DNA from 4 places in the Paenibacillus sp. FSL L8-0638 genome. Region 2 is predicted to be linked to each of the others. Evidence: riboswitches for the same ligand, from Rfam matches in the RefSeq annotation. Region 2 holds a riboswitch; each other region holds the start of a gene.
What was found. Region 2 has a riboswitch for cyclic di-AMP ahead of MKY35_RS06530 (hypothetical protein). Riboswitches for the same ligand answer to the same signal wherever they lie in the genome.

Region 1: it holds a riboswitch for cyclic di-AMP, as region 2 does, so the genes downstream of both, MKY35_RS00540 (C40 family peptidase) here and MKY35_RS06530 (hypothetical protein) in region 2, are expected to answer to the same signal.
Region 3: it holds a riboswitch for cyclic di-AMP, as region 2 does, so the genes downstream of both, MKY35_RS13525 (3D domain-containing protein) here and MKY35_RS06530 (hypothetical protein) in region 2, are expected to answer to the same signal.
Region 4: it holds a riboswitch for cyclic di-AMP, as region 2 does, so the genes downstream of both, MKY35_RS00140 (G5 domain-containing protein) here and MKY35_RS06530 (hypothetical protein) in region 2, are expected to answer to the same signal.

The regions. Positions count from the first base shown of each region.
Region 1 covers NZ_CP151960.1:134,474-140,179, forward strand. Annotated here, with positions in the region: gene motA (flagellar motor stator protein MotA) at 1-490, opposite strand, end outside; gene MKY35_RS00525 (hypothetical protein) at 678-971, shown strand; gene MKY35_RS00530 (4a-hydroxytetrahydrobiopterin dehydratase) at 1,089-1,388, shown strand; gene MKY35_RS00535 (GNAT family N-acetyltransferase) at 1,467-1,973, opposite strand; gene MKY35_RS00540 (C40 family peptidase) at 2,276-2,776, opposite strand; cyclic di-AMP (ydaO/yuaA leader) riboswitch at 2,782-2,919, opposite strand; gene MKY35_RS00545 (hypothetical protein) at 3,196-4,023, opposite strand; gene MKY35_RS00550 (M1 family metallopeptidase) at 4,035-5,706, opposite strand, start outside.
Region 2 covers NZ_CP151960.1:1,442,695-1,448,400, forward strand. Annotated here, with positions in the region: gene MKY35_RS06505 (helix-turn-helix transcriptional regulator) at 1-27, shown strand, start outside; gene MKY35_RS06510 (helix-turn-helix transcriptional regulator) at 121-504, shown strand; gene MKY35_RS06515 (XRE family transcriptional regulator) at 628-849, opposite strand; tRNA gene MKY35_RS06520 (tRNA-Leu) at 1,192-1,274, shown strand; gene MKY35_RS06525 (glutathione peroxidase) at 1,419-1,904, opposite strand; cyclic di-AMP (ydaO/yuaA leader) riboswitch at 2,370-2,542, shown strand; gene MKY35_RS06530 (hypothetical protein) at 2,658-3,053, shown strand; gene kdpA (potassium-transporting ATPase subunit KdpA) at 3,465-5,141, shown strand; gene kdpB (potassium-transporting ATPase subunit KdpB) at 5,179-5,706, shown strand, end outside.
Region 3 covers NZ_CP151960.1:3,113,709-3,119,414, forward strand. Annotated here, with positions in the region: gene MKY35_RS13515 (NADH:flavin oxidoreductase/NADH oxidase) at 1-578, opposite strand, end outside; gene MKY35_RS13520 (polysaccharide deacetylase family protein) at 884-1,690, shown strand; gene MKY35_RS13525 (3D domain-containing protein) at 1,884-2,552, opposite strand; cyclic di-AMP (ydaO/yuaA leader) riboswitch at 2,558-2,726, opposite strand; gene MKY35_RS13530 (amino acid ABC transporter ATP-binding protein) at 2,957-3,679, opposite strand; gene MKY35_RS13535 (ABC transporter substrate-binding protein/permease) at 3,666-5,129, opposite strand; gene MKY35_RS13540 (M20 family metallopeptidase) at 5,278-5,706, shown strand, end outside.
Region 4 covers NZ_CP151960.1:27,834-33,539, reverse strand. Annotated here, with positions in the region: gene yabG (sporulation peptidase YabG) at 1-324, opposite strand, end outside; gene rsmA (16S rRNA (adenine(1518)-N(6)/adenine(1519)-N(6))-dimethyltransferase RsmA) at 380-1,264, opposite strand; gene rnmV (ribonuclease M5) at 1,272-1,817, opposite strand; gene MKY35_RS00140 (G5 domain-containing protein) at 1,964-3,112, opposite strand; cyclic di-AMP (ydaO/yuaA leader) riboswitch at 3,384-3,667, opposite strand; gene MKY35_RS00135 (TatD family hydrolase) at 3,869-4,639, opposite strand; gene MKY35_RS00130 (HD domain-containing protein) at 4,682-5,706, opposite strand, start outside.

The DNA of each region.
Region 1 (5,706 bases), 1.3 Mb from region 2:
CCGCACCGAGTACCCCGAGCGTTGGAGCGTACATACCGGCTTGGGAGAAGATCAGCGCGCCAGAGCGATGTCGATCCTCGGTAGCATTGATATCCTCCATCAGAACGTCCCGTACGAATTCCTGATCATTGCCGTCAATAATCATTCGCATGCCGCCACGCATAAAGGGATCGTCGATTTCCTCTACCTTGGATTCCAAGGCGAGCAGGCCTTCACGACGGGTAATGGATGCCCACTCGGTAAACGTACCGATGAGCTCTTTGCGGTCTAACAGTTTTTGTTCGGTGAAAATAACCTTGAACAGCTTCGGAATCCGTTTGATTTCTGCCATCGGGAAGGCCATAAATATACTCGCTGCCGTTCCGACGAAAATAATCATGTAAGCAGCGGGATTATTGACCAGGTTGACGACTGGAGCGCCTTTTAAGATCATCCCGACGACCAGTGACACAATCCCGAGCACAAGTCCGATAATGGTTGAAATTTGCATGATACACCTCATCCATGAGAATAGATTTTGAATCCTTTCATGCCGCCGGGGTCGTCCTTGCCCCAAGCGCGTCATTACAAGACGGATTATAGTATTTATCGACAAAACTCTCTTTTTTGTTAAGTGCGAATTTCCGGTATAATAAGGTGATTATGCATTGAATGGCGGAACCATTGGAGGAAATGGCATGGGAGTAAAGCATGGGCGTGAGTATGAACAAATTTTGAACGATTTGACAGACGCTGTGGGACGCATCCCAGATAGCTATGAGTTTTTTGAGATGGAAGCAGAAGATTGGGACAGGCTGGACCCGGCGGGGCGTCAGGAAGTCAATGAAGCTTTGGCTGAAGACTTATTTTATGCACTGGGTACAGAGCCCCTAATCACTGTAGGGAGTGGCGTTGTGATCTATGAGCCGGAGCAGCATCGTATCTATGTACTGATTGGAGACGAGGAGCTGACGTCAGTCCCTTTAATTTGAGGTCCGTCTTATGGAATTATCAACGGGGCCGTGGTAATATGTACACCAATATATCGTAGTTTTGGCCGTGTTTAAGCGGTCGAAAGGCTTCCGTATAAACGGGGAGGAGTTCGTAACATGCCTTTTACACAAGAAGAGATTGAGGTACATCTGGAGAAACTGGAGGGCTGGGAACTGGAGGAAGGACGTTGGATCGTCCGGAAATACAATTTTTCCAGTTTTATGAAAGGGATTGCATTCGTGGATGAAGTTGCCGCTATATCTGAAGCATTCAATCATCATCCATTTATTACGATTGATTACAAGACCGTGACTCTGCGTTTGACCTCTTGGGACGACGGCGGTATTATGGCCGTGGATATCAAGGAAGCCCAGCAATATAATGAAGCTTTTGAAAAAATGCGCAGCAGTCATTGAGTTTGTAATGATCTGTCGTATGATGATAAAAGCGCCTTCGCTATACAACATCGTGGTTGTATGCCGAAGGCGCTTTTATCATAGTACCCGGGTTGGGTGCTCGGGACGATATACCATACAATAAAACGGTTTTTTGCCATCGGGGGTCTGTCGTTCATAGGTATCTGTAAGCTCAAATCCAGCCGCCTTGTAGGCCCGGATAGCGCGCTCATTCCAAGTGAGCACTTCTAGATCAATTTCATTCTTCGGGTTGCGTCGTTGGGCTTCCTCTGCAATGGCACGGACAAAATCAGAGCCTTTGCCATGTCCGCATCTGTCAGGATGCATTCCAAGGCCTAGCCGGGTCACACCGATCATAGGAAAATATTGAGCAAATCCCATCAGCTTGTTCTCTTCATCCAGTACGGCAACATATTGCTCTTGGCGAAGCGTGGGATTTCCAAATTCGACCTCAAGCGCCTTCATTTGTTCCCAGGGGAGCCAACCGTATATGTTATAAGGTGGATCATAGCGCCACTCACAGATTGCAGCCGCTTGATGCTCGTCCATCGGTACGATCCGATAGTTGGATATTGAGGCCGGCATGTGTTCCATCCTCCTTTTACAGGTACTTCAATCATTAACAACAGATTGTAGACAAGTTGCAGGGGAATGGCAAGCGTGTTTATTTCCTACCTAAGTCGGGTATACATTCAATAAGAAGGAATTACTGCTCATATGCTCCCCCAGCGGTGACGGTAAAACCGACGATGTTCGCTAAAATTGAAACCTTTTGAGGTGTCAGTTCGTCAGTAAAGATAATCATTGCTGATGTTGTGGACATAAAAAGCCGCAATTCGATTCCGGCAGAATCAAATTGCGGCTAGAGTTAGCTTGCTGTGCGTTAGTTATTCTACGTTGTCGTCATCAGGAATATCTGAAGCTACAGAATGGTAAGCGTCTGTGCTCATAATTCTTTTTGCACCGACATAGCGGTTAGCGTAATAATTTTCGTTCAGTGAGCTAACTACTACACCACGTGAAGTCGAGGAGTGGGCAAATTTCCCTTCACCTACGAAGATACCTACATGGGAAATGCCTCTTCCTGTGGTGTTGAAGAACACCAGGTCTCCAGGTCTCATTTCATCGCGGGATACGGAAGATCCCATTTTGAATTGTGATCCAGATTGATGCGGAAGTTTAATTCCCAGTTTGTTGAATACATACATTGTGAAGCCGGAGCAATCGAATCCCTCGAGTGTAGTGCCTCCGCTTCTGTAGTTCGTTCCTTTGGCATCTTGGATGACCTGGTCCATCTTGGAGTCTGCAAATGCACTGCCGCCACCGAATGTAAAAGATGTAAAGGCAATGGCAAGACTCATAGCTGCGATCGTTAGCTTCTTCTTCAAAAAAAATATACCCCTTCCAATGCCTGCGAGGTTAGCTTAAGGATTCGGTAGAAGGTTCCCCTATGACCACTCTGTTGCGAGATCAATTCACCCAAACTGGTTCCCCCGCTTCCTAGGTGCCAGGAATTAGGCTTAACTTAAGATGTGCACCTTGGAGAGCAGTATTCACAATAACGATATTTTTGAGATAAAGGTTACAATAAAGATTACAAAGTTGTTACTATCAGTTCACTGCGATTATTGTAACAAAGTCGGCTGGCTTTGGCAAATGTTTCATTGCAAAAAGTTACAAAAAAAATCTGCTCCTAATGTCCCAGGAACAGATCTTGTTAACAGTATTCAGTTATGTGCCGTTTGCGCGGTTATGCATAAAGTTTTTTCGACAGACGGAAATGAAGTGATTAACATAAAGGAAGGGCTTAGCTTCTACTGGAGATATCGTTATGCCATAGTCTGTACTGCGAACTGATATGCCACAGCCTGGCCAGACTAGTAACAAAATGATACGATTGTTGGAGAATGAGCGCCAGCATGCCAGTCCAAATCATCGCCACGGTGCCAAATAGACCGAAGACCAGCAGCACACAAGCACCGAGCAAAAGGGATATACCGACAGCTGGGAGGAGCTGGCGAAAGAAGGCGAGCAGGGACGATAGTATGGCGTGACCACCGACAGTACCCAGTTGCATATACAGGATGCACTGCCGAATGAACCATCCGTAAGCCATCCACCCCATGGCATAGGGCAACAAGTGCAGCAGGTAAGAGGGAGATTGAAGCGTACCTGCTACAATAGGGTAGAGTCTCGGTACTATCCAAAAGGCGGGAAGCAGCAGCAGTCCCAACTCAATGGTGTAATACAACAGCGACGACATGCCATGGCGTTTCATACCCTTGAAAAAGGACAGGCTTTGCGGTTCAGTCGCATCGGTATGCAGACTTTGATATATTCCGGCTCTAATGAAGGGAGTGATCAGTATGCGTAGTACAGTCGCCCCTAGTAGTATCCACAAATACACATGTACTTCCCGGCTGTCCATCAGAGCAATCTGGCTCTCCATCCAAAACAAGGTCTGTCCCAGCTCGTTTTGACCCTGATCAGGATAACGGAGTAGTAGCGGGATAACGGCAGATTGTACCAGCCGATAGAGAAATACCCCCCACAGTAATCGATACAAAAATAAAATGATAACGATATAAAATCGTATGCGCACCAGCGCCCAGCCCTCTTTTATAACAGTCCGCATCTATAGACACCTCACCATGACAGACTTCCAAGCAGTGTCTCCAACAGCTTGGTTACACTTATACTCCAACGGGTTTGTTGCTTTTCGTCCAATTCGGCTTTTAGGGTATTGTTAATATGCTTGTTCTCCAGTGCAATGGTATATAGGGGATCAAGGGTTACATAGGAAACGGGAGAAGTACTTTTGATCCGAAAAGTTGTGCTTTTGCCCGCACCGTCCCAAGCCTTGAATTTCGTGGTTCCATCCTTGAAGGTAAATTGGACAGGGATCTTGGGATAATCCGCCCCTTTTTTGCTGACCGTCACGACTGCTTCATATCCATTCTCCAGCTTGTGGTTTGTGATGTGATCCACTGAAAAGTCCGCCATCTGGCCGTCATATACATACTGTTCAAAATAGTGGCTCCATGAGCGTCCGGTGACTCTCTCCACGATACGTTGAAAATCCTGTGAGGACGGATGCTTAAATCGGTACGTCTGGACGTAGGTCCGCATAATGCGATCCATTTTTTTCATACCCACCTGACGTTCAATGCCCCGTAGTACCAGCTTGCCTCGAGAGTAGGCATTTTGCGCGTACTCAGCAGCCGAGCCGTACTTCCATGACTCACGGTTTAGCGGCTGTGGGGAGGATACCTGTCCCGATTGTAATGGCAAGTTGGGGGTGAGCCCATATTCTTGCTCCATAAGTCGCTCCTCTGCATAGGAGGTGAAGCCTTCATCCAGCCACGGCTCCTCAAATTCATTATTGGCTACCATTCCATAGAAATATTGATGTCCAATCTCATGAACTAATGTCCGTTCCAGACTATAGCCAGGATTGAGATTACCCGCAGCAGCGGCCGTGATGAGTGTCGGATACTCCATGCCGCCAGCTCCATTGCCTGATTTGGGTGGAACCACGATGGACAGGGTGGAATATGGATAAGGCCCGTACCATTTGCTGTAGTACAAAAGAGCGGCCTTCGCTGCGCTCATATAGCGTCCTTTGAGCTCCTTGTGCGATGGGTCAAGGTAGAGCTTGATTTTGACACCAGGGACTTCAGCAGAAGAAAAGGGTTCTTCTACGGCTACAAAGTTGGGTGAAGCGGACCAGGCAAAATCGTGTACATCGTCGGCATAAAATTGATATATTTTTTGGCCGTTCTGTCGGACGGCACCACGGGTGGGAAATCCGGTCGCTGCTACGATATGAGTTTCAGGCACCCGAATCCGTACGCTGTAAATTCCAAAATCGGCATAAAACTCGGAGTTACCATGATACTGGTGGAGGTTCCAGCCCTCCTCGGCGCGTCCACGCTGCCCTGCAGTCTCGTAGACACTGAGCTTCGGGAACCACTGTCCTGCCATTACAAAATCATCTGTCCCACCCATACGAGCAAAGATAGCAGGCAGTTTTACCTCAAACTTCATATATAATGTGATTTCTTCGCCACCTCGTACCGGCTTGGGTAGACGCACCTTCATGAGCGAACGGTCGCCTGCGTTACCGTCATCTGGCTGCACATATTGGATGCGATGCATGAGGGATAAACCGTCTTCTGTTTTTAGTTCAGTCAGCGTCATAGAGCCAAAGCCGTCTTTGGGCATGGTGTCTCCGCGCAGCTTTCCACCGGATTCCTTCATAAAGGTGGTTTCCATGGAAGAGAAGGCGTTCGGGTATAGATGAAGATACAGATCATTC
Region 2 (5,706 bases):
AACCAGCGCAATTCTACTATGGGGTAATGGTTGCTTAGGATTTGATGGGGATTACTAATGAGTAAGGCTGAAAAATGAAAATTATTTCAGAAAAAGTTACTGTTTCGGAGGGGAAACATTTTGGGAGATCAAACTATTTATCAGCGCATTGAAGCTTTGATTAAAGATCGGGGAATGACCAAGAAGGCATTTTGTGAAAAACTTAAAATCAGTTCAGGGAATCTCGGTGATTGGAGAAGGGGTAAAACAACGCCGGGTACCACCCATTTAATTCAGATTTCGGACTTTTTTAATGTATCGCTCGATTGGTTAATGAAAGGGATTAAGCCAGGAGAAGGCGTACTTCAGGAGCAGAAGGCTGCTTATTTTTTTGGAGTGATGGGGCCACTGAATTGCCAGGCAGAAGATCTTGAGACGGAAGAACAAAATTTTATTTTAGAATATGTTGAATTTGCGAAATATCGTAAGCAAAAAATTGAGAAGGATAAAACAAAGCCGGAATGATTTTTTGGCTAAAGATCGTCTGGGTGAAAACCCGTAAACGAACTGGAGGGGTTCGCTTTACGGGTTTATTTGGTTTCTTGGTGATATGGAATGACCTGTATGTAACTGGAATGCTTGTTGGATTTAGAGTGGCGATGCCTCCTTATAATCGTTATCGTCGATGTTCAGAATTGCAGCAACTTGTTTTCTGTACCTTTGTGCTTTGCGGGTGCCGTGAATCAGATTGGACAAGCGTGAAGGCGGAATATTGTGTGTCTCACAAAATGTTTTCTGATCCAGTCGAAGTTCGACAAGCTGTTGTTTGATGGCCCACCCGAAGGAGGTGACAGGCATTTTGTTGTTCAAAAGAAATCGCCCCTTACGGATTCTTACGGAATAATTGGTGTGTTATAATAATCATCAGTAAACATGTTAGAATTAACCATCTGAAACTATGATACACTTTTATACGTGTTTTTACAATCGTAAATACGTTATTTCGTCAAATTAATTACTTAGTTAAGTGCTAGGTGGTTCTGATAATCCGTAAGGGGGCAACATTAATGCATAGTTCAGCAAGCGGTTATCTTTATGCAGGACGGTATTATTATCGCTCATATATGTAAGTTAAAATAATTATTATATTTTTGTTTACAAATAGTTGATGAGAGAGTATAATAAATCTGTTGCCTCAATACATTATAATTTGCGGTCGTGGTGGAATGGCAGACACGCTATCTTGAGGGGGTAGTGGGCGTACGCCCGTGGAGGTTCGAGTCCTCTCGACCGCATTATATGCAAGACCCAGTTAAAAAGCATCCTGACACGATTTACGTGAAGGGATGCTTTTTTTGTTAAGCATTTCTCGTTATATTCTTTAGTCACGGAAGCCACGGTTGCAACAGGTCGTTTATTAACTGTGATAATGAAGAATGTCAGTTTTGCTGCAAAAGCTTCTCTATATCTCCCGCCAGCTTATCTGGAGTGGTTTGCGGTGCATAGCGCTTAAATACGTTACCTTCTCTTGTAATTAAGAATTTAGTAAAATTCCATTTGATCGCTTTGGACCCTAATACCCCCGGAGCTGTTTGGGTCAGGTAGCGAAATAAGGGGTGTGCTTGATCGCCATTGACATCTGTCTTGGCGAACATCGGAAAGGTGACACCATAATTGATCTGGCAAAACTCGGAAATCTCCTCACTGGAACCTGGCTCTTGTTTGGCAAACTGGTTACTGGGAAATCCCAAAATTTCGAGCCCCTGTTCATGATACTGGTCATATAGCTCTTGTAGCGCTTTGTATTGGGGGGTTAATCCACATTTGCTGGCAGTGTTAACGATAAGCAGAACGTTCCCTTCAAATGTGGATAACGGAATTTGTTTCCCTTGCAGGGTTTGCGCATCATATTCATAAACGGTCATAGCATCTCTCCTCATTCAATATTCAGCAATTAAATTTTAGACAATTTAAAGAAGGGTTGCAAGCCTGGAAAAGCTGCATAAAGCCTTCAGGCGCTGTAAAATCGTATTTTGCTCAAAACAGTAAATCGCACCGCAAATGGAGCGAATTAAGGTGTTTCTTCTTATAAAAGCGGGTTCAATCGGTGTTTAGCTGGTACATATAGCGTATTTTCTTCTCTTTTTACAAAAAAGGCCAATAACGCTTTACCCTACGCCAATATTGACATGCTTGTCATTTTCAAAAAGGGATGAAAAACAGAGATTAAAGGAGCTGTGAGAAGCATAGTTGCATTGTAAGCGTTATTATTAATCTTCTATGCTCTAAAGCCCGATTTATAACCCTGCAGTTGAGCTTTACAGTCTTCCATGCGCGGGTGTATGATTCAAGACGTAATTTCAAATTAATTTGAATGAAGCAACAACGAAATGTCTATAGCGCTGAATTTTGCAGTTGCAAAAGCGGGGGAACCAATCGAGACTGTACGGCTTCGGAAGCCGTGTGTCTCATGGGGTGAATTTTCCGGTCAAGTGCCAGAAATAGGGCGACTCTCACGTCCGAATCCGACAGCTAACCTCGTAAGCGTACAGGGAGAGGCAACAAACCGCCGTGTGCAGCCATGGTTTATTTTATCATGGATATGTCAGAAGCCGGAGGAAAGCCTTTTTCCTTCGGCTTCTTTTTGTTGTCTTTTTATACCGGGAGAGGAGCTACTGATGGAAGGTCGGTTAATTATTGTCACTGCACCGAATGAAGCGGGCAGAAGTTTTGTGAAATTGCTTATTTTCAAAAAATTGGCGTTTGCAGTTCTCACGAATAGCGCCCAGGAGGAACGACAGCTCAAAAAAATGGGTGTGGAGCACATTGTCCGCATCAATACCATGCAAGCGGGAAAATGGAATTTTCCAAAAAAAGAAATTGGTAGTGTGTATTTGTTCGAGAACAGCTTGAATCTGACTTGCCGTTTCCTGCAAATATGTCGACCACTAACATCGGAATCGATCTATGTTATTACACACGGCTGTAATCCACAAGGAATTTATCGGGGATTGGGAGCGGACCATGTGATCTACACATTGAACGGAGAGGTGGGTTTTCTGCTGAACGGATAAGCACTTATGACATAGTTGTTTTATGATTTTATGATGGAATAAGAATGGCGATCTGAGGATCGATACGGAGGGTATAAACATGATGGATATATACATGCTGCTCGTCATGGCTGTGAGTTATGGAGTGATACTGCTGTTTGTACGCTGGTGTGATGCGCAGACCTCTAAAGGAGGACGAAGAGGATGATCGTTATACTCGGGCTTACGGCTATTGTGTTTATGTATTTAATCTACGCACTCCTGAACCCTGAAAAGTTCTAGTCACTTGTAGGGATAGAGCGGGCGGGAACAACAGATCTGAACATTAAAGCATCATTGGTAGCAGGTTTTCGCAAACGTGTGCACTTCATAGATGGTCTGAATCGGGTCTGTTGTTCCAAACGCAGGAGCATTTTGAAGGAGGAATAGAGGATGGAGCTGCTTCAAATTGGAATTGTGATCGTTATATTGCTGCTCTTGGTTAAGCCAATGGGTACATATATGTATCATGTATTCTCGAATGAACCGAATCGGACGGATCGGATTTTTGGCAGAACAGAAAAGCTGATTTATAAGGTAGTAGGCTTGAAGAAAGTAGAGAGCATGCGTTGGACTACGTATGTTATGAGTTTCATTGCTACGAACGCCGTGCTTGTGGCAATCAGCTACTTGCTGTTGCGTTTACAGGGAATGCTTCCCGGTAATCCGACTGGAAACAGTAATATGGAAGCATCACTAGCTTTTAATACGGTAATCAGCTTTATGACGAATACGAATCTCCAACATTATAGCGGAGAAAGCGGGCTTACGTATCTGACACAGATGGCGTTCGTCACGATGATGATGTTCACTTCGGCTGCTTCCGGTTTTTCGGTTGCTGCGGCTTTTATGAGAGGATTGACGCGGCGCGGTGAAGGGATGGGCAATTTCTTTCAAGATTTTATTAAAGCCATTATAAGGATTTTCCTGCCGCTGGCCTTTGTGCTTACGCTGGTGCTGGTGGGATTGAAGGTACCACAGACGCTACAGCCTACGGCGGATCTTACGACGCTGAGCGGAACACAACAGCAAATTTCTATGGGACCCATTGCTTCTCTGGAGTCCATCAAGCATTTGGGAACAAACGGGGGCGGTTATGCGGGAGCTAACTCTGCGCATCCTTTTGAAAATCCAAGTCCTTGGACGAACGTGCTGGAAATTTTGGCAATGTGGGTAATGCCGGCTTCGTTGCCGTATACCTTTGGATTGTTTGCCCGTAATCGTAAGCAGGGCTGGATTATTTTTAGCTCCATGATGGTATTGTTTCTTATTTTTCTATCCATTACGTATGTGTCTGAGAAGACAGGTAATCCGTTAATCCAGACACTGGGTGTGGATGCTTCTCAGGGAAGCATGGAAGGGAAAGAGGTTCGTTTTGGCATCGGACAATCGGCCTTATTCACTGCGGTCACGACAGCGGCAACGACAGGTTCGGTCAATAATATGCATGATACACTAACCCCACTGGGTGGTATGGCTGCTTTGGGAGAAATGATGCTAAACGTCATTTTTGGCGGCAAGGGTGTCGGGCTGATGAATATGCTGATGTATGCGATTTTGGGTGTGTTTATATGCGGACTGATGGTCGGGAGAACTCCGGAATTTATGGGAAGGAAAATTGAAGGCAAGGAAATGAAGCTGATCGCCATTGCCATTTTGGTACATCCGTTTCTCATTCTCGCCCCAACTGCGCTTGCGTTTATGAGTCATTGGGGATATGATGCGGTCACTAACCCTGGCTATCACGGGTTGACTCAGGTGCTCTATGAATATGCGTCATCTGCTGCGAATAATGGTTCGGGGTTTGAAGGTCTTTCAGATAACAACGTATTCTGGAATGTTACAACGGGGATGGTTATGTTCTTCGGACGATATGTATCTATGATTGCATTGTTGGCTGTGGCGGCTTCGTTGAATGCCAAAGCACCGACTCCGGTGACGACGGGGACACTGCGCACGGACAACAAGTTATTTGGAGCCATTCTGATCGGAGTCGTGCTGCTGATTGGTGCGTTGACCTTTTTACCTGTCATCGTATTGGGACCTGTTGCTGAATTTTTGACTATGTGAAGAAGAAAATGAGAATGGATGAACGGGGTGTTTGACCATGAAGGAACAACGCAAACACATGCTGGACAGAAGCATCTTGAAGCATGCGATCAAGGATAGCTTTATAAAATTAAATCCGATGATGATGATGAAAAATCCTGTCATGTTCGTCGTGGAGATCGGTACATTGGTCGTGCTGCTAATGTTACTGTTTCCCGGTTATTTTGGAACTGACAAGGAAATGGGCTTTAACCTGGCCGTGTTTGTTATTCTGTTGTTTACGTTGCTTTTTGCCAATTTTGCCGAAGCGCTCGCGGAGGGGCGGGGTAAGGCACAAGCTGCCTCTTTAAAAAAATCCAAGCAGGATACGCAAGCTAACAAGCTTGTCGGAAATGACATTCAGGTGGTTAGCTCAACCGAGTTGCGTAAGGGGGACGTAGTTATTGTCTCCCAGGGCGAAATGATTCCAAGCGATGGTGAGGTCATTGAAGGTTTGGCTTCGGTGGATGAATCTGCAATTACGGGAGAATCGGCTCCGGTCATCAAGGAATCGGGTGGTGATTTTTGCTCGGTAACCGGCGGAACG
Region 3 (5,706 bases), 1.7 Mb from region 2:
CCGAACAGTGACAGATCCTGGCCATATTCATCTTCTCTCGTATTTGTTAAAGGCGAATGAAATTGATGGATCAGATAGCCGTGAGCGCCATGTATCTCAACCGTATCAAAACCGGCTTCCACCGCGCGGCGCGCGCCTTCTTTGTATGCCTGAACCAGTTCCCTGACTTCTGCTGTCTTTAAGGCGTGCGGCTTTTTAAGGCGTTCGCTAAAAGGAATCGAAGAAGGACCCACAGGTTGCTCAGCATCTTCGGCCTTGCGTCCAGCGTGGCCTAGTTGAATGCCAATTTTGGCACCATACTTGTGAACTTCCTCTACAATCTTACGATATGCAGGAATATGTTCGTCACTCCAAATACCTAAATCACGATCCGTAATACGTCCATCAGGATGAACCGCTGTCATTTCCACAATAATAAGTCCAGTACCTCCTACTGCTCGGCTCACATAATGGACATGATGCCAATCCGTCGGATTTCCATCCTCGGCCTCCACACTGAATTGGCACATCGGGGGCATAACAATCCGATTTTTTAAAGAAAGCCCCTTTAATTGATAAGGAGTAAACAAGTCGGTCACTTTTATCCTTCCTTCCTTCAATTCCATGTCTGTATAATTATGAATTGCAACCCCATTATACACCAGCTGTCACGGGATACCGAATCCGTTGTAAGTCTAAAACTTGCGAAAATGCTCTTGTTTTCGGTCATGTTTAAGAGAATATGTACGTTTAGCTCCATCATCTTCATTGATAATCATTTCATCGCGAACTTCTTTCCAGACGTTTATGAGCCTAACTTTGTAACCAGCATATTTTTAATAGGACAGGTACATAATAGTCGAGAGCACCACTAGGTACCACTGCACGAAAAGGGGGGATACATATGCCGTACAGGGGAGTGTTGCCATGCTTGGCACTGTTACTAGCATTTTCAAGTTTACCCGTTCACGCGGATGCGCCTCCCAATATCGGAACGCCCCATCCCAAAGAAGCAGCTGTTGCTTCTTCTGTACATCTGAGTACAGATCGAGCTACTCCTACATTAGCAATGTTGCGTAAAAAACATGCGGACATTTTTAAAATGTGCGGCCCACACACCCGCCAAATTGCCTTAACCTTTGATGATGTGCCCGATTCTAGGTATACGCCGCAGGTTTTGGACGTATTACACGCCAACGGCATCAAAGCCACCTTTTTCATCGTCGGTCACCGTGCGGAAAAGCATCCGGGGATTATACGTCGTATTATCCGTGAAGGCCATGCTATAGGAAACCATTCCTATACTCATCCGGATTTTAGGAAGGCTACACCAGAACGCTTTCGCAACCAGATTACAAAAACAGAACGTATTTTACAAGCCAGCGCAGGTTTTCGCCCCAAGTTGATTCGTCCACCCTACGGTGAAATTACAGAGCCTCAAATAAAGTGGGCACGTCGTCATGGCTACATGATTGTCAACTGGAATGTAGACTCTCTCGACTGGAAGGGACTAAGTAAAACACAAATTCAGCGAAATGTGATTCCAGCTACAGGGCCTGGCTCTATTATTTTAATGCACGCTGGTGGAGGTCAAAGTTCCAACTTGCAAGGCACTGTCCAAGCTTTGCCGGGTCTAATTCACTCTCTAAAAGCTAAGGGCTACAAATTTGTGACAGTCCCCCGGCTACTCCACACATCGGAACGAAAATAACAGTATGTTTATAATTGAGGTCCAAGCTAAAGCAACGTAAAAAGGCTGTCTTACCAGCAGAAGTATTCTGCTCGTCAAGACAGCCTTTTTACGGATAGGACCTGATAAGAGTCCGACCTAGATATATACGGATATAGGCGTTATGTTTACATAATATATATTATGTTTAATTAAACTGTATATACGTACAATGCTATTTATCAATAACGTACAGCTTCACATTTTGAAATCCAAAGTCGTTCACAAATGATTTGTTGCCTGGAATAAAGATATCAATCCGCTTTCCTGTAATGGCGCTGCCCTGATCGCGAGCGACAGCTACAAAAGAATGATCCGGCAAACCTGGATGGGAGTAGCCTGTAACCAGTACTTTCGTGCCCATCGGAATGACGTTAGGATCTACCGCAATTGTACCTAGTTTAAGCGGATTGCCGTAGTAGTCCACTGCGCCCCATTTACCATTCTCATCGGCTGCGGCAGAATACGCTGAAGCCTTAACGTCAACTATTTTGCTATAGTTGAATGTTTTACCCCAAGCTTCAATCGTTGGCGCCTCATTCGCTGCTGCTTTCTCCGTAAGAAGCTGCGGCTTCGATTCCGAAGCTGCCTTTACACTTTTTTCGCCAGGCACCTTAATTTGCAGACCTGCATATATATTGTTGGAGGCAATGTTTGGGTTGGCCTTTGTTAGCTCGTCTACCGATACTCCATAACGTTGAGCAAGCAAAAAGAAGGTATCGCCCTCTTTGGCAGTGTGAAGCGAGGCAGCATCCGCTATTCCAGCTGTCTGTGCCAGCCCTGCAATAGCTGCGGCAAGCACCGCAATTTTCATCGTTTTACCAATATGTTTTAAATGTTTCAAAATATGTACCTCCTCTGTTATGCCTGCGAAGTTAGCTGTCGGATTCGGACTCAGGAGAAGCCCTATGCATGTGCAATTCACCCCTAGGCATATTCCTCATCGTCTTATGACGTATCGGAATGGCTGCCGTTGTTACGTCCCCCGCACTTCCCATAGTTTGGGCCAGCATTTCAGCACTTGTCTAACCGCATGCTGTCCCGGTAAGTTTTGGCTTACTGCATAATATCACAATTTTGTAACCTTATCCGCATGAAAATGTTGGGAACCCTGAACATCATACTACACTCGTTACAATTTTGTCATCAAGAAATCGATATTTGTTACGAAAGTATGGGGAAATGGTGACAAAAAAAGAAGAGCCCTCCGTCAACGGAGAGCTCTTTTATGATTAGATCAACACTTTCTTACAATACTTTGGCAAGAAAATCACGAGTGCGATCATGGCTTGGAGTGCCAAATACCTGGTCTGGTGCACCCTGCTCCACAATTTGACCGTTATCCATAAAGATAATTCGATCGCCTACCTCGCGGGCAAAGCCCATTTCATGCGTTACAATTACCATTGTCATACCGCCTTCGGCGAGCTTCTTCATTACATCCAGAACCTCTCCAACCATTTCAGGGTCCAATGCAGAAGTCGGCTCATCGAACAGCATTACGTGCGGCTGCATGGCCAAAGCACGCGCAATCGCAATACGTTGCTTCTGACCACCGGATAGCTGGTTCGGATAGGTATTCTTCTTATCCTCGAGCCCCACGGTACGCAGGAGTTCTAATGCAATTTTTTCCGCTTCCTTACCTGACTGTTTTCTAACCTGCGTCGGTGCAAGCGTCAGGTTCTGCAACACTGTTTTGTGTGGGAACAGATTAAAATGCTGGAACACCATCCCCATTTTTTCCCGGGTTACATTAATATTATGACCACGAGCTGTAATCGGCTCGCCCTCAAATAAAATCTCCCCATCCGTCGGCTGTTCTAACAGATTCATACAACGCAAAAACGTACTCTTCCCCGAACCGCTGGGACCGATGATAACGACAACTTCTCCTTTGGCGATATCTATATCAATGCCTTTTAAAATCTCATTCTTGCCGAACGATTTACGCAATTGTTTAACGGTGATCACTGGCTCTCAACTTCCTTTCCCATAAACCAAGCAGCTTAGACAAGCTGAATGTCATTACAAAATAAATAGCGGCTGTGATTATGAACGGACTTAATCCTTCATAGGTAATATTCTTAATGACCTGGGCTTGATACATAATATCCACCATACCAATAGTCGAAATAATGGAGGATTCTTTAATAATTGTAATAAACTCATTACCGATAGCAGGCAAAATAGATTTAAACGCTTGCGGCAAAATGACGTGACGCATAGCTTTGCCTCGTCCCATACCCAATGAGCGTGCAGCCTCCATCTGTCCACGGTCTACTGCCTGGATACCTGCACGGAAAATTTCAGCCAGATATGCCGAGCTATTCAGAGACAATGTGATTATACCGGACTGGAGTGGAGTAAAATTGACACCCAGCGTCAAAGCAATCCCGTAGTGAATGATCATGAGCTGCACCAGCATAGGTGTGCCACGCAGGATCTCCACATATGTGGTACCTAACCACTCAATGATGCGTATACCACTCATCCGCAGCAAGGATACGATCAGACCAATGATAAATCCAAACAGTACTCCGAGTGCAGACAGCAACAGAGTGTAACCAATACCCGTAGCGTAAAGACTGCGGTATTTCCAAAAAATATCTACGATGTTATTAGAAGAAACCTGTCGATCTGCCGAGAGTGCACTCGCTTCTGTAGAAAACTTTTCAATCGACCCGTCCGCTTTCAGGCGAGCCAACGTTTTATTTACAGAGGCAAGCAATTCTGCGTTCCCCTTACGTATACCTACAGCAGTTTCTGCTCCGGCATCCTCAGGTACCGCTTTGGCAAGTGTTACGGTGCCATCTAACGTGTACCCTTTAGCAACCGTATCTTCGATCACAACAGCGTTGATACGCTGGGTCCGCAGCTGGAGTACCAGATCGGATATTTTGTCCAGTGAGGTTACAGAGGCATTGGGTACTTTTTGAGCAATTTCTTCCTGAATACTTCCCTTTTGCGCGCCAATCTTCTCGCCTTTCAAAGCAGCCATCGTAGGATATTTGTCTTTATCCTCTGGGCGTACCATAATGACTTGCTTGGAGCGATAATATACATCTGAAAAATCAATGCTTTTTCTACGCTCATCCGTCGGTGTCATACCGGACAGTACCAAGTCTACGCGACCACTTTGCAGAGCAGGTAGCAAAGAGTCAAAACTCATGTCCTCAGGGACCATCTCCGCACCCAAATCTTTGGCGATTTCCTTCGCGATTTCCACATCGAATCCAACAATAGTATCCTTACCGTTAATAACTTTATGAAACTCATACGGCGGAAAGTCGGCACTCATGCCCACTACAAGTTTTTTCTGTGGCTTTGCTTCCGTTCCGTATGCATTGAGCATGGGAAGACCCGTCAACAGCAAGATAACCGCCGTCAAAACCAGGGCGGTAAAACGATATGCCTTTTTCAATCTTTTTTTCTCTCCTTAAATTCTTTATAATAAATAAGATTGTGTCATTATAAATGAATATGCATGATTATGCAATGAATGTTATAGTACAATTTCAGCATACCTAGCGCAGTACCTACATTACAGCTTATATAAAGGAGTTTTCAGCATGGATTTTAAACAGACCATTCAAAAGACAATTGAGCAGCATGCCCCACGCTTTAAGGACATTTCGTTATATATTGGGGCAAATCCTGAACTTGGAAACGAGGAATTTCTGGCCGCTGCCCGTTTAAAAGAAGAACTCATTTTTCACGGTTTTGAGGTCCAGGCACCCGTTTTGGGCATAGAAACAGCCTTTATTGCAACTTACAAAGCTGAAAAATCCGGACCGATTGTCGCTTTTCTGGCAGAATATGACGCTCTGAAAGGTTTAGGACACGCCTGTGGGCACCATCTGATATGCATGATGAGTACCGGTGCTGCCGTTGGCCTCAAGTCGATCATCGACGAAACTGGTGGAGAAGTACGGGTATACGGCACACCTGCCGAAGAAACTCGTGGTGCTAAGGTCCCTATGGCCGCTGCCGGTTTGTTT
Region 4 (5,706 bases), 1.4 Mb from region 2:
ATGAAGAACCTTTCCCGGCATTTCAAAATACGTTGACTCGACCGGATCACTCCAGTCCCCAACCAGAGCTGCCTGACTACGAGCAGCTTGCTGCTGGCGGGCCCGTTGCAACAGATTAAGAGACTCACCAGCCTTAATGTGTGCCTGCTGAGTCTTACCGCTAATCTGGTCTGCAGGCACTCTGACCAGATCGTTCACTGGGGAATCGGCCAGCAACCGAAATTCTATTCCCTTAATGATCGCTTTATCCCGCTGGATGTCCTCAACGCGAAACGTGACATCTCCGCCGTACGATTTCCGAACGACCAAGTCTCCTAAACTCATCACACTGTATCACCCCTCGTATATCGTATGGGTAAATGCACAGTTTGGTTCCAGCTTAGGATATACCTGCCTCCAACAGAACAGCACTGAGACGCGCAAATTCCTCAATACTTAGCGTTTCTCCTCGACGGGAGGGTTCAATACCAGCTTGTTGCAACAGCGGCTCCAGCGTGTCCCTGTTCTCTTTGGTGAAGAAACGGCTTTTTAAGTTATTGGAGATGGTTTTACGACGCTGGGCAAAAGCAGCATGAACCACTTCAAAGAAGTGCTTCTCATCCACCACTTCCACCGGAGGGGCTTCCCGTACACGCAACCGAATGACTGCAGACTCCACATTCGGCTGGGGAATAAATACTGTATTCGGCACAATACAGACTAATTCAGGTTCGCTGTAATATTGTACTGCAATGCTCAGACTGCCGTAATCCTTCGTTCCAGGAGACGCAGCCATACGCTCAGCCACTTCTTTTTGGATCATAACGACGATATTCTCCAAAGGGAGCTTGTCCTCCAGTAGCCTCATCAGAATCGGTGTAGTAACGTAATACGGCAGATTAGCCACGACACTTACTTTACTCACGTCTGCAAAGTCAGCTGCAAACACCTCGCGTAAATCCAGCTTCAGCACGTCTCCATGACGTACCTTCACATGCTCATAAGGGGCCAACACTTCTTCGAGAATTGGCAGCAGCCGCTGGTCAATCTCGACAGCGGTAACTACCTTGGCCGATTGCGCCAGCTTCTCGGTCAAGGCGCCAATTCCAGGACCAATCTCAAGTGCGCCTTTCGTCTCATCCAATCCGGCAGCATTCACAATCTTATTGAGAATATTTTGATCAATCAGGAAATTTTGTCCCAAACTCTTTTTGAACGAAAAACCGTGCCGTTGAATAATTTCCTTCGTACGCCGCGGTGTTGCTATATCTTGAATCCCTGTCATACGAATATCACAATCCTTCACTTTCAATTTGTGCCAGCGCTCCGGCAAATTCCTCGCGGCTGATCTGAAATACAGAGAGCCGTTTATGTAGCTGCTTTCCGTTACAATAACCAATACCCAGCACATTCCCTAAGGCCATACGGCGTGCAGCAGCATTGGGGTGGGTGATAAGTCCAGCATCAATCAGGTCCGCCCACTCAATCAGCGGATCGGCGCCTTCTACTGTCGTATGAACCCGTGCGAGAGCGTGTCTGATCGCTTCCGGTGAGGCATTCTCCACACCAATATCTCCTTTGCGCGTCGCTTCTGCCTCGGGTATAAAGGCCTGCTTGCAGCCGGGTACCTTGGAAGCGATAATCTTACGGATGCGCTCCCCTGCATGATCGGGATCGGTTAAAATGATGACCCCCCGCCGCTCCTGCGCCAATGCAATTTTACGCAGCGTCATTTTATTAATGGCTGAGCCGCCAGTTTCTATCGTATCCGCTTCAACAGCGCGGCGAATGGCCACCGTATCATCCCGGCCCTCTACCACGATCACTTCCTTGATCATTTGCATTTCCCTCCACTGCTACACAGCAAGCTATATTTATCTTTCCCTGCTTTTGAAAACAAAATAAGAAGAGGATATCCTCTTCTTAGCATGGCATAACTATGTTGTTAATACTATCGCATTGCCCTCAACATACACAACCTGTTTTAGTTGATTTCAGGCTTTACCGGTCCGATAACATATACGGTTTTACCGTGCTTACGACCAAATTGGTTGGCTCGGCTCAAACTCTCATAATACACATCGATTTTGTGGCCTTTAATCGCGCCACCGGTATCCTCCGCACGGCGGAAGCCCACCCCTTCGATATACACCCACCAGCCGATTGGAATTATACTCGGATCGACAGCGATGGTACGGCCTTCCGTCACGCGCGTGCCGGATGCAGTACGTGTACCGATACCTGGCTCCTGTGAGGAATACGCCGTCATGGAGACATTTTGTAAAACTTTGCTATATTTAAAATTGACGCCTGCTTTACGGACAGCATTGCCCGAACTAACCGTTGTTGCCCTAACCGCATCATTGGGACCGACGGAAGCAGCAAGAACGACCGGCTTTTTCTTCGTTCCTACCGCTATAACCTTATCCACACGGTTCTGTGCAACTTCCTTGTTAACCAGCTGTTTGGATACCAACTTTCCATCATGATATACCTTTTGAACGTGCTGGACTACCACACCCGATTTGCCGCTTTGAATGACCCGATTATCGCCTTTATAAAGACTCGGATCGGCCGTTTTGATGACCTGATAAGGCACCTGTTTTTTCTGTTCGACCTGCTGTTTCTTCACACGGACGATTTTTATGTCCATGTTAGACGAAACAGAGGCATCCAACGCAGGATAAACTTTATCCGTTGACGATAATTTATAGCCCGAGGTACGAATGGCACCTTCTACTGTATTTTCTGTTGTGTACAGCTTTTTCGTCTCATTGCCTGAAGATACTTTAACTTGATTGGCACGTTTAATGACTACGCGATCCCCATCCTGTACTGCTCCATTTAGCGGCATAGAAATTGTATCATGCGGCTGAAGTGAAATGGAATGCTCGCTCAGCAAATCTTGAAGCTTGGATTCCCGGGTTTCTACCGCAGATGCCTTGCCATCAATGACAAAAAAGACTTGTTTTTTAGATTGCGTGTACATCAGAATTGAAATCATAATCGTTAGCGCGATTAGAAAAATAGCAACCAAAGCAGCCTGGCGCACATTCTCTTGCTTCCAACGCAATACGTAAGACATGCTGGATGAGCGTGACTCATGGGTCTCCTCTTTTTGGAAAATGCCCATTTCCTCCGTCCTCCTTACATAGCCCGCCGTCTGGAGTAAGACATAGTTGAGATTTGACGTGACTATAACAGATTTTCTACAAGACAAGCCCAAACTGCGACTGTCCTGCACCATGTACCCGTCTTCGCGGCATGCTGTCCTCCCCTGTTTAACCACAGTATGATGACAGATTTTCTTTTATTCACAACAAAAAAAGCCAAAGAAAGAGACTAGAGAGCTCTTTCGTGGCTTCCGGCATGTGTGAATATGCGGGAAAACTCATGCACGAGATGGCTTCTCTCTTGTTACGCTTACGGGGTTAGCTGTCGGGTTCGGACGTAGAGAGTCGCCCTAGCTTGGGTCAACCGCTCATGGCGGTCGCCTTCACATTCACCCCAAAGACCCAGAAAGAAATCGAAATACGGCTCCTCTACCTGTTCAATCCCATCTGGGAAAAGAATTTAAGGTCGAGCCGGCTGGCGGAAGAGACGTTCCCTTCTTGCACATAAGCCGGACGTACTGTAAGCCATATCGGTTCCCCCGTTCCCTGTAAAAGGGACTCAGCGAGACTGGTTCATGAAATGACTTGTTGATGTTTACATTCAAACAACAATTCACTGAAAAGATGATATCCTGTTTCCATGCATGTTGTAAAGCAGGTTTCAAGTACATTTTTCAAAATATTCGGTTAAAATATTGTAATATTCTCGAGTTTCCTGCAACAAATTCATGATTAGCTTCGTCTATCTCTTTATTTTGATCGATTTCTTCGCTTTTTTATTGAATGTCAAATCGTTCCAAGGCATTTTGGGTCGTTATTGACACTAATTCCTCCACTGTAATCCCCTTGATTTGGGCTGCAGCCTCTGCTACCAGTCTCACATGCGCAGACTCATTTCGCTTCCCGCGAAACGGATGCGGCGTCAGGTAGGGCGCGTCCGTTTCAATGAGCAGACGGTCCAGTGGCACCTGTGCGAGCACCTCTTTGGGCTGCTTGGCATTTTTAAACGTTATTGGACCACCGAAGGAAAGGTGAAATCCCATATCCAGCACCATTTGGGCTGTCTCCCAGCTCCCAGAAAAGGAGTGCATGACTCCGCCAATCTCACTCGCTTTTTCCTCACGCAAAATCTTAACAATATCTTCATGGGCATCCCGGTTATGAATAACAATGGGCATTTTGAGCTCACGAGCCAGACCAATTTGATTTCGAAACACCCGATGCTGAACATCCTTCGGTGATGTATCCCAATAATAATCCAGACCGATCTCTCCTATGGCTACGACCTTCTTATGACTGCATAACGATGCAATCCATTCTAGATCGCCCTCCTGCATTGTAATCGCATCCTGTGGGTGCCATCCAACTGCCGCATAAATAAAATCATACGTCTCGGCCAATTTCATGGTGGATGGAATGGTCTCACGATTAAATCCGATATTGATCATCCGCGTTACTCCTGATTCGACAGCACGTGCTATAACTTCTTCACGATCTTCGTCAAATTGTGGCGCATCCAAGTGAGTATGAGTGTCGAATAAATCCAAGGTCTACATCTCCTTTTTTTACTTACATTTCTATATAGTTGTCTATTCTTTGACAAAATAATTCCTTATTTCGGCAGGAAGCCTGTCTTTTACCGCGTTCAATTTATTCTGAGGAAAATACATATGATATTTTCCTCGGTGAATACCACTTATGGAGCGTACAATTTCCGAAACTTCGGAAATTTCGCTCACCTCGCCCTGACGTCCAAGCAGTAAAATCTGGTTGTCCGTCGAGCCACCCTGCCGAAACACATCATAAGGAAGATCCGTCGGAAAATCAATTTCAAAATCATATTCAGGGTGCAAACCAGCCTCTTCCAAAGCTTTCCGAATACTGTCAATGGTATCTGTATCCATATTTTCAATCTCTACATATTTATACAATCTACGGTCCATAAAGCGGCTGCTCAAATCACTTAAAATTTCGTCCTTTTCTCGTTTCCACTGGCTAAATACGGTCTGAATTAATGACTCATCGAGCATCAGATATTGCTCTACTGTAAGCTCTCCTTTCAACAGATCCGGCAGCGGGTCCAGCAGAAAACCAAACTCATATCCATTTTTAAACAATTCCTTTGCTCGCTTGAAAATTTTACGTAAAAGGATCTCCGAGCTGCGTGTTACAGGATGAAAATAAATTTGCCAATACATCTGATAGCGTGACATTAAATAATCTTCTACTGCATGCATGCCTGATTCCTTCACAACAATTCTCCCATTATGAGGACGCAACAGTCGTAAAATACGATCCAAATCAATCGTGCCGTAGTTGACACCTGTCGAATGAGCATCCCGCAACAAATAATCCATACGATCGGCATCTAGCGGACTGGTCACCAAGTTAACAACAATCGGCTTATCATACGTTTTGGCTATAACCGCAGCCACCTTTTGTGGAAGCTTCTCGTCGACTTGCCGTAGCACGGCGTTGATCTTCGTGTCTCCCAGTACAATGCGGCATGTCCAATCCTCATGGTTCATATGAAAGGCTTCCTCAATTGAATGTGAAAATGGGCCGTGCCCCACATCATGCAATAGAGCCGCACACAGAGCAACCAGCCTTTCCT